DNA from 2 places in the Pseudarthrobacter kochi genome. Region 1 is predicted to be linked to the other one. Evidence: predicted binding sites of a transcription regulator. Region 1 holds the regulator's gene; the other holds the start of a gene.

Region 1 (7,313 bases):
AGTTCCTGGCCGCTGGCTGAATCCACGGTTTCGCGCCGGGCCCGTGTGCGATGCTGGAAATCGGCCTCCGCCACGTCTTTTCAGCCGGTGAGCGGACAGCAGGACAATCAGTAACCGAGCAGCGAAGGCGGCGGCCATCAGGCAACGCGGGATGGGGCAGACAGCAGCAGGCAGGCGGACACGCCGGGCCGTGCTGCTGGTGGTGCTGCCTGCTGCGCTGGCCCTGTCCGGCTGCGTGGCCACCCCCCAGCCCGGCATCACGGACTCCAGCCCGCCGGCCCAGGCCCTGTCTGCCCAGGCATCCGCGCCGACCACCAGCGCACCGCTGGAAACGTCCCAGGCGTCCAACAAGGCGCCGGTGTACTGGATCGGCCGGAGCAATGACAGCACGTTCCTTTACCGCGAGTTCCGTGATGTCCCGGAACAGGACAACCCCGTCACGCGGGCGGTCCGGGTCATGATGTCCCAGAAGCCCCTCGATCCTGATTTCTTCACTCCCTGGCAGAACCCGAAGAAGCTGGCAAGCTCCATCTCCGGCAAAAACGTCATCACCGTGGACATGTCGGCGGACGCTTTCAACAGCAATGTGGATCCGGCCATGGCCGAGCGGGCGGTGCAGCAGCTCGTTTACACCGCGACGGCGGCCGCTGCCAGCGCGGGGCTGATCGACGCCGGCCAGCAGATCCAGGTGGTGGTGCTGGTGGACGGGCATACCGACTATGTCGCTTTCAACCATGTCCGGCTTGGTTCCCCGACGTCACGCAGCGCAGGGATGGTCGCCCCGGTGTGGATCATCGATCCCCAGGAAGGGACCTCCGTGGCGGACGGTGCGGTCAAGATCTCCGGCCGCAGCACCGCTGCGGGCGGCAAGCTCCGGTGGGAGATTCTGCGCATCGACGGCAGCGTCGAGACGAAGTACCTGAACGGGACGGTCACGGTCTCTGCCGAGGCAGGCCAATCGGGAGCCTTCAGCCTGTCGGTCAACCTTGGCCCCGGCAGCTATGAGGTCCGGGTCTCCCAGCTTGAGGATGGCAATCCGGCCGAGGACCTGAACGTTGATACCCGCGGGTTCACAGTCACATAGGGCAGCTCCTGCTAAATAGGGCAACCCTGCCGGATTTGGCATCGGCTGCTCCGTAACGGCCGTTCTGAACCCTCAGAAGGGCCGTTATGGAGCAGCCGATCGCGTCTTGGGCTGAACCCGGGCTACCAGCGGCCCAGGATGTCGCTGGCGAGGACCGTCGCGGCGGGACCGGCCGTGGACGAGCGCAGCACATGGTGCCCCAGCAAGGCTGTCACCGCGCCGGCGTCGCAGAGCCTGGTGACTTCCCGCGGGCTGATGCCACCCTCGGGTCCGACGATCAGCAGCACCTCGCGGCCCCCACCCGGGCCGTCGCTGCCCGAGCCGGCGCCACCGGCCCTGGTGTGGTGCCAGGCCTCCAGCACCTGACGCAGCGGACGGACGGCGTCCTCATGCAGGATGATGGCGAGGTCCGCGGCGGCCACTGCCGCCTGCAGGCCGGCGCCGTCGACGGCGGGGCGGACTTCCGGGATCCACGCACGGCGTGCCTGTTTGGCCGCCGCCGTGACGACCGACTGCCACTTGGCGTGGGCCTTGGCCGCGCGTTCGGCCTTCCAGCGGACAATCGAGCGTTCGGCCTGCCAGGGCACAACGGCGTCGATCCCCAGTTCGGTCGCTGTCTCCGCGGCGAGCTCGTCCCGGTCGCCTTTCGCGAGGGCCTGGACCAGGACCAGCCGGACCTCCGGCAGGGGCTCCTCGGACAGCCCGGAGCATTCCACCGTCAGCTCGCCGGGCGCGACGGCGGACACGGCGCCGGTCAGCCGCTTCCCGGCGCCGTCGGCGATGTCGACGGCCTCCCCCACACCAAGACGCTTCACCGTGACCGCATGGCGGGCCTCGGGTCCGTCAAGGACGAAGACGGACCCGGGGGCCAGCCCGTCCAGGGTGCCGGGGGCAGTGAAAAAGACCGGGTTACTCACCGCTACAGGTTACCGAGCCGGTCCCGGAGCTTCGCGAAGACCCCGCCGCTCGCGGCGAGTTTTCCTTCGGTGAACTGTTCGCCGCGCAGCTTCGCGAGCTGGCGGAGCAGATCCTCCTGGGCGGCGTCGAGCTTGGCAGGGGTGTCGACCTGGAGATGGACCTTGAGGTCGCCACGGCCGTAGCCGCGCAGGTGGGTGACGCCGAGTCCGCGGAGGGTGATGACCTCGCCGGACTGGGTGCCGGCCTTCACGTCGATCTCCTGCTGGCCGTCGAAGGTGTCGAGCGTGAGCTCGGTGCCGAGTGCGGCGGCCGTCATGGGGATGTTGAGGCTTGCGTGCAGGTCGTCGCCGTCGCGGACGTACGTGGCGTCGGTGTTGACCCGGATCTCCACGTAGAGGTCGCCGGCGGGTCCGCCGGCGGGGCCTGCCTCACCCTGCCCGGAGAGCTGGATGCGGGTGCCGGTGGCGACGCCGGCGGGGACCTTGACCGTCAGGGTGCGCCGGCTGCGGATGCGGCCCTGGCCCGCGCATTCGTTGCAGGGATCCTTGATGACGGTGCCGAAGCCCTCGCAGGACCCGCAGGGTGCCGTGGTCATGACCTGGCCGAGGATGGAACGCACGGCGCGCTGGACCTGGCCGGAGCCGCCGCAGATGTCGCAGCGTTCCGGGTGGCTGCCCTCGCGGCAGCATGAGCCTTCACAGGTGGGGCACGTGACGGCGGTGTCGACTTCGAGTTTCTTGTTGACGCCGAAGACGGCGTCGCGGAGGTCGATCCGGACGCTGATGAGGGCATCCTGCCCGCGGCGGACCCGGGACGCCGGTCCGGCCTGCCCGCCGGCGCCGAAGAAGGTCTCGAAGATGTCCTGGAACGCGAAGCCCTGGCCGGAGTAGCTGCCGCCGCCGAAGCCATTGTCGGTGCCGTTCTCGTTGCCGGTGGTGTCGTAGATCCGGCGCTTCTGCGGATCGGACAGCACCTCGTAGGCGTGCGTGACGGCCTTGAACCGGTCGGAGGCGTCATCCCCGGGGTTCACGTCCGGGTGGAGGTTGCGCGCCAGCTTGCGGTAAGCCTTCTTGATCTCTTCTCCCGTGGCTTCGCGGGAGACTCCAAGAACGTCGTAATGGCTGCTCAAAGTGTGTATCTCTTCCTTTTTGTACTGCCGGTGGGGCACTGCCTGTTGCGGGTGGACGCGGCCCGTCAGGGGCCGAGAATCCTTGAAAGGTAGCGTGCGACCGCCCGGACGGCGGCCATGGTGGTCGGATAGTCCATCCGGGTGGGACCCAGCACCCCGACTTTCGCCGTCGCGTCCGGTCCGTAGCCGGTGGCCACCACAGAGGCCTCGGCGAGCCCGTCGTAGGGATTTTCCCGGCCGATGCTGACCGTGACGCCCCGTGGGTCTGCGGCCATGTCGCTCAGCAGGCGGAGCATGACCACCTGTTCCTCGAGGGCTTCCAGGACCGGGCCGATGGTCAGCGGGAAGTCGACGTTGGAGCGGGCCAGGTTGGCGGTTCCGGCCATGACCATCCGCTCCTCGCGGCTGCTGGCGGCCAGGGCCTCGAGGCCTCGGGCCAACGCCTGGGCGGCGTTGCGCCGCGCCGGCGGGCAGCTGCCGATCAGGGACTGCAGGGACTGCGGCAGCAGGTTCAGCGGCGTCCCCGTGAGGCTGCCGAGGAAGCGGGTGCGCAGTTCGGACAGGGCCTCGTCCTGAAGGTCCTGCCCCACGTCGATCACGCGTTGTTCCACCTTGCCGGTGTCCGCGATCAGCACGGCGAGCACCTTGCGGGGGGCGAGCAGGACGAATTCGATGTGCCGCACCTTGGCCCGGCTGAGGTGCGGGTACTGCACGACGGCGACCTGGTTGGTCAGCTGGGAAAGCAGCCGCACCGTCCGGTCCAGGACGTCGTCGAGGTCGTCGGAGCCTTCCAGCAGGGCCTGGATGGCGCGGCGTTCCGCCGGCGAAAGTGGCTTGACCGCCGAAATCTGGTCCACGAACAGCCGGTAGCCTTTGTCGGTGGGGATGCGTCCGGCGCTGGTGTGTGGAGCCGTGATGAGGCCCTCATCTTCCAGGGCCGCCATGTCATTGCGGATCGTGGCGCTGGACACGCCGAGGTGGTGCCGCTCCACGAGCGCTTTGGAGCCGACGGGTTCCCGCGAATGGACGTAGTCCTCCACGATGGCGCGCAGCACTTCGAGTTTGCGCGGTTCGCTCACGCTCCACCTCCTATCGACTGTCCCGCATCCGGTGCCGCCGCCCGCCGGCCGCGCCGGATACGCAGTGGCCGGACACGCAGCGGTTAGCACTCGACATGCCTAAGTGCTAACCAGTCTAATATGAGTCGCCGCGTTGTTAGCATTGAGTTCGCTCCGGGCGTTCCTCCCGGGGCGCGTGTTTTGGGGCACAGCCCGCAGCAGCAAACCGAGCGCAAAGCAGTGTGTATCCGATGTCGTACCAGAACTGGGGCCCCCAGGACCTGTCCGCCCCCGCCAAGGCCCAGCTGCCTGAAGTGCCCGTGGAGCGCGGAATGGTCCTCGAAGATGTGCAGTCCGGTTGGGTGGGTGCCGTCACCCGCGTGGAGAAGTCCGGCGGGATGCATGTGGTGGCCCTTGAAGACCGCCGCGGCAAGTCCCGGTCCTTCCGCCTCGGTTTCGGCTTCCTGCTGGAGGGCCGGCCGATCCGGCTCATGCCGCCGGCGCCCCGGTCCGCCGCAGCCGCCGCTGGCACCAGAACAGCGTCCGGCTCCGTCCGGGTGGAGGGCCAGCGCGCCCAGGTCGCCAAAGCGAGCCGGATCTGGGTGGAAGGAAAGCACGACGCCGAACTCGTCGAGAAGGTCTGGGGTGACGACCTCCGGGTGGAGGGCATCGTCGTCGAGCCTCTGCACGGCATTGACGACCTCGCCGGCGCGGTGGCGGCTTTCCGGCCCGGCCCCGGGCGCCGGCTGGGCGTGCTGGTGGACCACCTGGTGCCCGACTCCAAGGAATCCAGGATCGCCGCGGCTGTGATGGCCACCCCCGGCGCGGCCGGGAACGTCCTGATCGTCGGCCACCCCTACGTGGACGTCTGGCAGGCGATCCGGCCCGCCGTCCTGGGAATCGAGAAGTGGCCGGTGATCCCCCGCGGGGTGGACTGGAAGACCGGGATCCTGACGGCCTTCGGCTGGCCGCACAGCACCAAGGAGGACATCGGCCTGGGCTGGCAAAAGCTTCTCGGCGCGGTCCGCAACTATGCCGATCTGGAGCCCTCCCTGCTGGGCCGGGTGGAAGAGGTCATCGACTTCCTCACCGTTCCCTGACCGGGGCTGCCGGGCGTCCCTGCCAGCGGGCCGATCCGTGATTCCGTGCCCGAGCAAGTATTCTTGGTACGGCGGCTGCGCTCCCGGCGCAGCCCTGGCACCTGCAGGCACCAACGCACCACCCGCAATCCGAAGGACGACACCGTGGCAGATGACGCACGCGAACACAACGGCAACCAGGCCGGCCATGGCCAGCCCCCGTACCATGGCGTTCCCGCAAATGCGCTGCCGCTCACGGCGAACGAGGACCGGCAGTGGGCCACGCTGGCCCACTTCGGCGGCATCCTGGGCTGTGTTCCCTCGCTGCTGATTTACCTGATCTTCAAGGACCGCGGGCCGTTCACGGCGCAGGAGTCCAAGGAAGCCCTCAACTTCACGCTGCCCCCCACGATTGCTGCTGTGCTGTGCAACCTGCTGGTCTTCGTGCCGGTGGTGGGCAACATTTTCGCCGTCCTGGCCACGGTCATCTGGATTGCCGTGACGTGCTTCTCGGTCGCGGCCGGCATCCACGTCAACCGCGGCCAGCCGCACCGCTACGAGTTCAACCTCCGCTGGATCAAGTAGCGCGGCAGCTCCTGCCCTGAGCTGCCCTGCCGGGGCCGGGTCACGGCAGGCCGGCAGGCGGGGTCAGTCCGGCAGGATCCTGCGGACCACGGCGTCCGCGAGCAGCCGGCCCTTGAGCGTCAGGACGAGGGTGCCGCGGAAGGCCGCCACGGAGTCAACGAGGCCGTCCGCGATGAGTCCGGCGACGGCGTGCCGTCCGGTGTCCCCCAGTCCGCCCAGGCTGGCTATTTCCAGCCCCGAGTTCAGCCGGGTTTCGAGCATGACGCGCTCCACGTTGCGGGTCTCGGAGTCAAGGGTCTCCCGGCCGGCCGCCGGCGAGAGCCGGGAACCCAGGCGGTTGGCGTAGGCGGTGGGGTGCTTGACGTTCCACCAGCGCACGCCGCCCACGTGGGAGTGCGCGCCGGGGCCGATCCCCCACCAGTCGTCGCCCCGCCAGTAGGCGAGGTTGTGGCGGCAGGCCTGCTCCGGGCTGCGGGACCAGTTGCTGACCTCGTACCAGGACAGCCCCGCGGCGGAGATGAGTTCATCGGCGAGTTCATATTTGGCCGCGTGGTCGTCGTCGTCGATTCCCGGCACCTCGCCGCGGCGGATCTGCGCGGCAAGCTTGGTGCCCTCCTCGACGATCAGCGCGTAGGCGCTGATGTGGTCCGGCTCGTACGACAGGGCAGTCTCCAGCGAGTAGCGCCAGTCCGCCAGCGACTCCCCCGGCGTTCCATAGATCAGGTCAAGGCTGACGTCGAGGCCGGCCGCCCGGGCCCACCCGACGGCCTGGGGCACCCGGCTGGGGGTGTGGGTGCGGTCCAGCACCTTAAGGACATGCGGCACCGCAGACTGCATGCCGAAGGACACCCTGGTGAAACCGGCGTCAGCCAGCAGCTGCAGGGATTCGGGCGTGACCGAGTCCGGGTTCGCCTCCGTGGTGACCTCGGCGCCCGGCTCGAGGCCCCACGCCCCGAGGGCGGTGGTGAGAATGCGGGCCAGGTCCTCAGCGGGGAGCAGAGTCGGTGTTCCGCCGCCGAAAAAGACGGTGCTGAGCGGTCGTGGCGGCAGGCCGCTGTCCCGGAGCACGGCGGCGGCAAAGTCCACTTCCGCGACGGCGGTGCCGGCGTAGGCGTCCTGCGAGGCCCCGCCGCCGAGCTCCGTGGCGGTGTAGGTGTTGAAATCGCAGTAGCCGCAGCGCACGGCACAGAACGGGATGTGCACGTACAGCCCGAAGGCGCGGGCCGCGGCGCCCTCCAGCGCCTGGCCGGGCAGCAGCCCGTCCGGCGGCGCCGGGTCGCCCAGCGGCAGCGCGCTAGGCACGGGCCCGGCCCGCCTGGAGAACTGCAACAGTCATTTCCGGCACCGTTACTTCTTGGCCTTGTCCTTGGACTCGTCCGTGGTGAGGGCGGCGATGAAGGCTTCCTGCGGGACCTCGACGCGTCCCACCATCTTCATGCGCTTCTTGCCTTCCTTCTGCT
Region 2 (7,313 bases), on a different contig from region 1:
AAGCCGGGTGGTTAGAAACCGCCCATGCCTCCCATGCCGCCCATGTCGTCGCCGCCACCCATGGCCGGAGCGTTCTTCTCCGGCTTGTCGGCCACAACGGCCTCGGTGGTGAGGAACAAGCCGGCAATGGATGCCGCGTTCTGCAGTGCAGAGCGGGTGACCTTGACCGGGTCGTTGATGCCGGCAGCCAGCAGGTCGACGTATTCGCCGGTTGCAGCGTTCAGGCCGTGGCCTGCGGGCAGGCCGCGGACCTTGTCGACCACAACGCCGGGCTCGAGGCCGGCGTTGAAGGCGATCTGCTTCAGCGGAGCGTCGATGGCAACGCGGACGATGTTCGCGCCGGTTGCTTCGTCACCCGTGAGGTTCAGGTTGGCGAAAGCCTTGAGGCCGGCCTGGATCAGGGCAACACCACCGCCGGCGACGATGCCCTCTTCAACAGCAGCCTTCGCGTTGCGGACAGCGTCCTCGATGCGGTGCTTGCGTTCCTTGAGCTCGACCTCGGTTGCGGCACCGGCCTTGATGACTGCAACGCCGCCGGCCAGCTTGGCCAGGCGTTCCTGCAGCTTCTCGCGGTCGTAGTCCGAATCGGAGTTCTCGATCTCGGAACGGATCTGGGAGACGCGGCCGGCGATCTGGTCGGCGTCGCCTGCCCCCTCGACGATGGTGGTCTCGTCCTTGGTCACAACAACCTTGCGGGCGCGGCCCAGGAGTTCGAGGCCGGCGGTCTCAAGCTTGAGGCCGACTTCCTCGGAGATGACCTGGCCACCGGTGAGGATGGCGATGTCGGCGAGCTGCGCCTTGCGGCGGTCGCCGAAGCCCGGAGCCTTGACGGCGACGGACTTGAAGGTGCCACGGATCTTGTTGACGATCAGGGTGGCCAGGGCCTCGCCCTCGATGTCTTCGGCAATGATCAGCAGCGGCTTGGAGGACTGCATGACCTTTTCGAGGACAGCAACCAGTTCCTTGACGTTGGAGATCTTGGAGTTGACGATCAGGATGTACGGATCCTCAAGGACCGTTTCCTGGCGCTCGGCGTCGGTGACGAAGTAAGCGGAGATGTAGCCCTTGTCGAAGCGCATGCCTTCGGTGAGCTCCAGCTCGAGGCCGAAGGTGTTCGACTCCTCGACGGTGATGACACCTTCCTTGCCGACCTTATCCAGGGCCTCGGCAATCAGGGCGCCAATCTCGTTGTCACCGGCAGAGATGGACGCGGTGGCGGCAATCTCTTCCTTGGTTTCGATTTCCTTGGCGGAGGCCAGGAGCTCGCGGGTGACGGCTTCAACAGCCTTTTCGATGCCGCGCTTGAGGGACAGGGGATCAGCTCCGGCCGCGACGTTGCGCAGGCCTTCCTTGACCAGGGCCTGAGCCAGCACGGTAGCGGTGGTGGTTCCGTCGCCAGCGACGTCATCCGTCTTCTTGGCAACTTCCTTGACCAGCTCGGCGCCGATCTTCTCGTAAGGATCGTCCAGCTCGATCTCCTTGGCGATGGAAACACCATCGTTGGTGATCGTGGGGGCGCCCCACTTCTTTTCGAGGACGACGTTGCGTCCACGCGGGCCGAGGGTGACCTTGACGGCGTCGGCGAGGATGTTCAGGCCCCGCTCAAGACCGCGGCGTGCCTCTTCATCAAATGCAATGATCTTGGCCATAACGGCAGTAGTCCTTTCGGGACAGTCGTTAAGAATGAACCTAAGCTGCGGTGCCCGCGACGGACGATCCTTGCCCGGCGGCCTCTGTATGCCGCTGGGCCAGGGATCTCACCCCAGCCAGGTGTTTCTTTCGCTCCAGGATCGCCTGCTGCAACTTCGCGGCCGGGCGAACCGGGCGTCGTTTTAGCAGTCAATACGCGGGAGTGCTAACTCAATAATTAGCACTCCCCCGGGGAGAGTGCAAGCAGTGGACGTGCCGGAAGGCCAGTATCGGCCAGCTGGGGCCACTCCGGCACGACTCAATACGCTACGGGCGATTAACTGCCGCTGCTGCTGGCCGTTTCACTGCCGCTCATGGTCGACATGTTGTCCGCCCCATAGGTATAGACCACGTAGTTTGCGGAGCTGACGTCACCGTGGGCATCGAAGCCGATCCGCCCGGATTCCCCATCGTAGTCGGGGCGCTTGCCGGCCCGGAGAAGGTCGAGGCACTCCTGGTAGTTCTTGCACACCGCGGCGTCGCCGGAGGGTCCGCTGCCGGAGGTCTGGACCTTGCCGCCCGAGACAGCGATCAGGCCGGCCGCAATGGAGGCTCCGGCGTCGTCCTGCGCCGCGGCGGCCGCGACGGCGGCGAGGTTGACGGCGTCGTAGGTCTCCGCGGCGAAGGTCATGTCCTGCAGCTGCGGATCCACGGACACCAGTTCGCCCTGGAAGTGTGCGGAGGCAAAGGTCCCCGGAAGGATCCCGCGCGTACCGTCGAGGGCACTGGAGCCGAGGCCGGAACCGTACTGGTTGACCGCCCCGTCGCTGAGAATGAGTTTCTTCCCGGCAACCCCGGCGTTGTTCAGTTCGGCGATCGCGCCCTGGGCCCCTGCACGGGCGACAAGCACGACGGCGTCGGGAGCCGCGGCTTTTGCGGCAGCGGCCGCCTGCTGCGCATGGCCCGGGGCGAACGCGGTGACGGCGACGGTCCCGAGGCCGGACTGTTTGGCAGCGGCGGCCACTGCGTTGGACACGTCCTTGCCGTAGCTGCCTTCCTCGTACACGACGGCAATACTTGCCGCGCCGCCGTCCTTGGCGAGCTTGACCAGGACTGGTGCCTGCGCGATGTCGGCCGCCGAGGTGCGGAAGTAGTAGCCCTTGCTCTCATAGCCGCTGAGCCCGCTGGCGGAGTTCGCGGGCGAAATCATGGCGATCCTGGCATTGGCCAGGACATCGATGGCGGCGGGCGCCCGGCTGGAGTCCGTCGGACCGATGACGACGTCGGCTTTGGCCGCAGCCAGCGCCTTTGCCTGCGCTGCGGTGTCCCCGCTGATGGTTGTCGGCAGCAACTCCACCGGCTTGCCCTTGTGACCGCCGCCAGCGTTGATTTCCTTGACCGCAAGTTTCGCGGCGGCCAGCTGGGGGGCGTTGAGGAAATTCTGCGGGCCGGTGTTGTCAAGGATCAGCCCGATCCGCAGGGTGCCGTCACCGCTCGCGTCTGCCTGCTCCACGCGGGCGCCGCCTGTCGGCCCCAGGCAGGCGGTGGTGGTCAGCGCGGCCGCTGTTGCCACGGCGGCGGCACGGCCCAGCCGCAGTGCCACAGCCCGGCGTCGGACAGTGCTGCCGGCGGCCTTTCGGGCGGTGGCTTTTTCGGCAGGGTCCTGCGGCCCGTGCGACGCGGCGGTGAAGGTCACGGGGCGGGCCGGACGCTTTCGGCCTGCGGCCCTTTTTCGCCCTCGCCGACTTCGAGTTCCACGCGTTGGCCCTCGTCCAGGGCACGGTAGCCGTCCCCCGCTATGGCTGACCAGTGCACGAAGACGTCGGCCCCGGAGCCGTCCACGGTGATGAAGCCGTAGCCCTTTTCGGCGTTGAACCATTTGACGGTTCCCAATGCCATGGTGATCACACTTTCAGTCGGCTGGCGGGCGCCCCACCACATTGTGGGCGGCGGAATGCAAATACTGTACCCACAGGCTCAGGCAGTGGCGCAGAACGGGGACGGGTCCGGCAGCCAATAGTATTCAGGCGTCACCGGAAGGAATTACTTGAAACCGGGCGCCAGGACGACGACGAGCGGCAGTTGGAATTCGGCCGAGTCCACCATGCTGGGGATGCCGAGGAGCTGGCCGAGGGCCTGGGCATTGCCCTTCTGCGCGGCGCCGCTGTAGAAGATCACGGAGCGCTGCTGGGGCACCCCGCCCCAGTTTCCGAGTGTGCCGAGGGTCCAGCCGGCGGTGGAGACCGTACTGCCCACGCGGTTCGCCAGTCCGGCGGTCGTGGTGCCGTTGAAGACTGCTACCGGCTGGGTCTTGTCGATGGCGGCAACCGCCGAGGGGGTAGCGGGGGGCGCAGCAGGCGCGGACGGCGTCTCGCTGGCCGTCTGGCTCGCGGGGGCCTCGCTGGACGCCGTGGGAGCGGGGGACGCGGCGGCGCTGCTGCCGCTCTGCTCAGCCGAAACCGCCAGGGTGTCTCCGGCCGAGGTGAAGCCGAGTTTCGGCATGAACAGGAAGGCCACGAGGCCGATGGCCAGGGCTGCGGCGCCGACGGCCAGGATGGGAACCAAACGGCGGCGGTGGCGGGATTCGGCAACTGCCCGGTGGACACCCTGACGTGCGGAGGTCTCCGGGACCCGATCAAATTCATCCCGAGCGTATTTGGTCATGGTGAAACGATGTCCTTGCTGATTTCTGACGAATTGACCACGCCGGCTTCCGCGCGGGAATCCGCGCATTCGGCTGTGCTTTTACGCGTCTGAGCCTAAGCGGCGAGCAGTCCGCGCACGTTGGCGTGACGTACGTAGTCTACGCAATCTCTTCACCAACATGGGATCGTGGGCCAGTGCATCCTCGGTGTCGATGAGGGCATTGAGGATCTGGTAGTAGTGCGTGGCGGAGAGGTCGAAGAGCTCGCGGATGGCTTGTTCCTTGGCGCCGGCGTACTTCCACCATTGCCGTTCCAGCGCCAGCATCTGCTGGTCCCGGCTGCTCAGCGGCGACTCGGGGCTGGTCCCGGCGGCAGGCGATTCCGCCGTCGACAGGTGCTCTTGCGCTTGCTCGGCCATGACACACTCCCTGCTTGTTCCGTTACGGCTGGATCCGGTGAAAAGTCTTCCCCCATGCTACGGGCGAATAACAGGGTTGTCATTTGCCACCCTGCGAGAATGGGCCCTGTGCCTAACTCCGACTCGCCTGATTCCGATGCCCTTTTCGAGCTGGAGCCGGCGTCGAGCCAGTCCGTCAGCTTCGAGGAGATGGCCAGCCTGCCCTTGTATGAACTCGTGGCCGCCGGCTGGGCCGAGGCGCTGGCCCCGGTCGAGGGGCAGTTGCGCGACGTCCTGGCTTTCCTGGGCCGGGAAGTTGCCGGGGGCCACGATGTCCTGCCGGCGCCGTCGAACGTTTTGCGGGCGTTCCGGCAGCCTCTGGCGGGCGTCCGGGTCTTGATAGTGGGCCAGGACCCGTATCCGACCCCCGGCCATGCCGTCGGGCTGTCCTTCGCTGTGGACGGCGCCACCCGGCCCATCCCGCGCAGCCTTGCCAACATTTACAGAGAGCTCGACGCCGACCTGGGGCTGCCGCCGCGGATCCACGGTGACCTCAGTGGCTGGGCGGAACAGGGTGTGCTGCTCCTCAACAGGGTCCTCAGCGTCCGGTCAGGGGCAGCAGGATCGCACCGGAACAAGGGTTGGGAAGCCATCACAGCAGCGGCGATCAGTGCCGTGGCCAACCGTGTCACAGCCGGCGGCTCCCGCGCGCCACTCGTGGCGATCCTCTGGGGCAGGGACGCCGGGACCGTCCGGCCGCTGCTGGGTCCCACACCGGTGCTCGCCAGCGCCCACCCGAGTCCGCTCTCAGCCTCACGGGGCTTCTTCGGCTCCCGGCCGTTCAGCCACACCAACACCCTGCTCCAGGAACAAGGCGATGGCACTGTGGATTGGGAACTCCCGCCGCTCCCCTGGCCCGCTTAACAGTCAGGGTTCCGCACAGGCACTTTAGCTAGGCTTGACCCATGACCTCAGTCCCCGCCGCCACCTCGGCCACCCGGAATTCCCGCCCGCAGACCAATCTCACCGTCCTGCGCCGCGAGCAGCTCTCGCCGCACATGGTCCGGATCATTGCCGGGGGTCCGGGTTTCGCCGGCTACGTGAACAACGCCTACGTGGACCGGTACATCAAGATCGTGTTTCCGCAGCCCGGGGTCGAGTACCCGGAGCCACTGGACCTCTGGGCGATCCGGGAGACCTTGCCTCGCGACCAGTGGCCGCACACCAGGACCTACACCGTCCGCTGGGTCGACGAGGCGGCCGGGGAAATCGCCATCGACTTCGTGATCCACGGCGACGAAGGCCTCGCCGGTCCGTGGGCGGCGTCCGCCCGGCCCGGCGACGCCCTGGTCTTCACCGGCCCGGGGGGCGGCTACAACCCGGATCCGGCCGTGGACTGGTACCTGTTCGCGGGCGACGAATCCGCCCTGCCGGCCATCGCTGCCTCCATCGAATCGCTTCCGGCGGATGCCCGTGGCCTTGCCTTCCTCGAGGTGGATGGCGGCGCCGATATCCAGGACATTGCCGCGCCGGTCGGCGTCGAGCTGCACTGGCTTATGCGCGGCGGCGTGCCTGCCGGCGCCAGTGACCTGCTGGTCACTGCCGTGCGGGATTCCGTCTGGCCTGAAGGCCGGGTGCAGGTCTTTGCGCACGGGGAGCGCGGCTACATGAAGATCCTGCGGGACGTGTTCTACGCCCAGCGGGCTCTGGAGCGCTCCCAGGTTTCGCTGTCCGGCTATTGGGCGAAGGGCAGGGTGGAGGACGACTTCCAGGCCGAGAAGAAGCTCCCCATCGGGAAGATCTGACGGCGCCGCGGACTTTCCCCACGTTTGCCATCACGACGCCGAGGCCCGCCGCCACGCCGTCGGGACCTAGCGGCGCCGCGCCCGGCGTCGTTCGTTGCTGGCCAGGCTGCGGGTCAGGGGCCGGGCCAGGGTGTCACCGAGCACGATGCCGGCCGCGACGCCCATCACGATGGCGCCGGCATTGAGCATGCCCCCCGCACCCAGCAGGATCTCCGATTCCTCAATCGTCAATACATACATGGACCGGAATATAGTGAGGCCCGGCAACAGGATCAGGGCGGCGGGAACAGCGACGACCAGCTGCGGTGCGCCCATCCGGAGTGCCACCACCCGGGCCGTGAGCCCGATGACCACAGCTGCCAGTGCGGGCGAAAAACGCATCCCGATGCCCAGGGCGTCAGCCCCGATCAGGACCAGATAACCCACCACGCCCACGGCCGCGGTCGGCAGGAGCAGGGTCCAGCTGGTCTGTTCGGTGATGCCGATCATCAGGACTGCGACGGCGATCAGAATGACCACCACCCATAAGTCATACGCCGGCGGGAATGTCTTGGTGACGTCGATGGGTTCCATCGCCATCATGTCCCCCACCACGAATCCTACGGCGATGCCCGCGACGAGCGCGCCGAAAGTCAACATCGTGGAGACGAACCGGCCGGCGGCCGTGACCGGGAAGCCGTTAATCGCGTCCTGCACCGAGGAAACCAGCCGGCCGGTCGGCAGGAGCAGCAGGATGCCGCCGACCACCACGATTTCGGGGGCGATCTGGAACCCCACCAGACCGCCGAACCGCCACAGCAGCAGGGCGATAAACGTGACCAGGAACGAGCAGGCCGC

The links. The regulator HrcA, encoded in region 1, represses chaperone genes, less so after heat shock. The targets are predictions, from matches to a motif close to TTNGCACTCGNNNNNNNCGAGTGCNAA.
Region 2: the regulator HrcA is predicted to act here: its motif matches at 1,833-1,859, upstream of groL (chaperonin GroEL).

What each region holds. Positions count from the first base shown of each region.
Region 1 is NZ_JBVAYV010000012.1:19,172-26,484, forward strand. It holds gene ACZY0Y_RS08265 (GerMN domain-containing protein) at 152-1,084, shown strand; gene ACZY0Y_RS08270 (16S rRNA (uracil(1498)-N(3))-methyltransferase) at 1,207-2,001, opposite strand; gene dnaJ (molecular chaperone DnaJ) at 2,004-3,131, opposite strand; gene hrcA (heat-inducible transcriptional repressor HrcA) at 3,197-4,210, opposite strand; gene ACZY0Y_RS08285 (DUF3097 family protein) at 4,441-5,289, shown strand; gene ACZY0Y_RS08290 (DUF4870 domain-containing protein) at 5,434-5,853, shown strand; gene hemW (radical SAM family heme chaperone HemW) at 5,917-7,155, opposite strand; gene lepA (translation elongation factor 4) at 7,201-7,313, opposite strand, start outside.
Region 2 is NZ_JBVAYV010000009.1:56,810-64,122, reverse strand. It holds gene groL (chaperonin GroEL) at 12-1,649, opposite strand; gene ACZY0Y_RS07095 (ABC transporter substrate-binding protein) at 1,967-3,226, opposite strand; gene ACZY0Y_RS07090 (cold-shock protein) at 3,322-3,528, opposite strand; gene ACZY0Y_RS07085 (LytR C-terminal domain-containing protein) at 3,673-4,293, opposite strand; gene ACZY0Y_RS07080 (DUF3263 domain-containing protein) at 4,375-4,692, opposite strand; gene ACZY0Y_RS07075 (uracil-DNA glycosylase) at 4,792-5,595, shown strand; gene ACZY0Y_RS07070 (siderophore-interacting protein) at 5,637-6,476, shown strand; gene ACZY0Y_RS07065 (threonine/serine exporter family protein) at 6,543-7,313, opposite strand, start outside.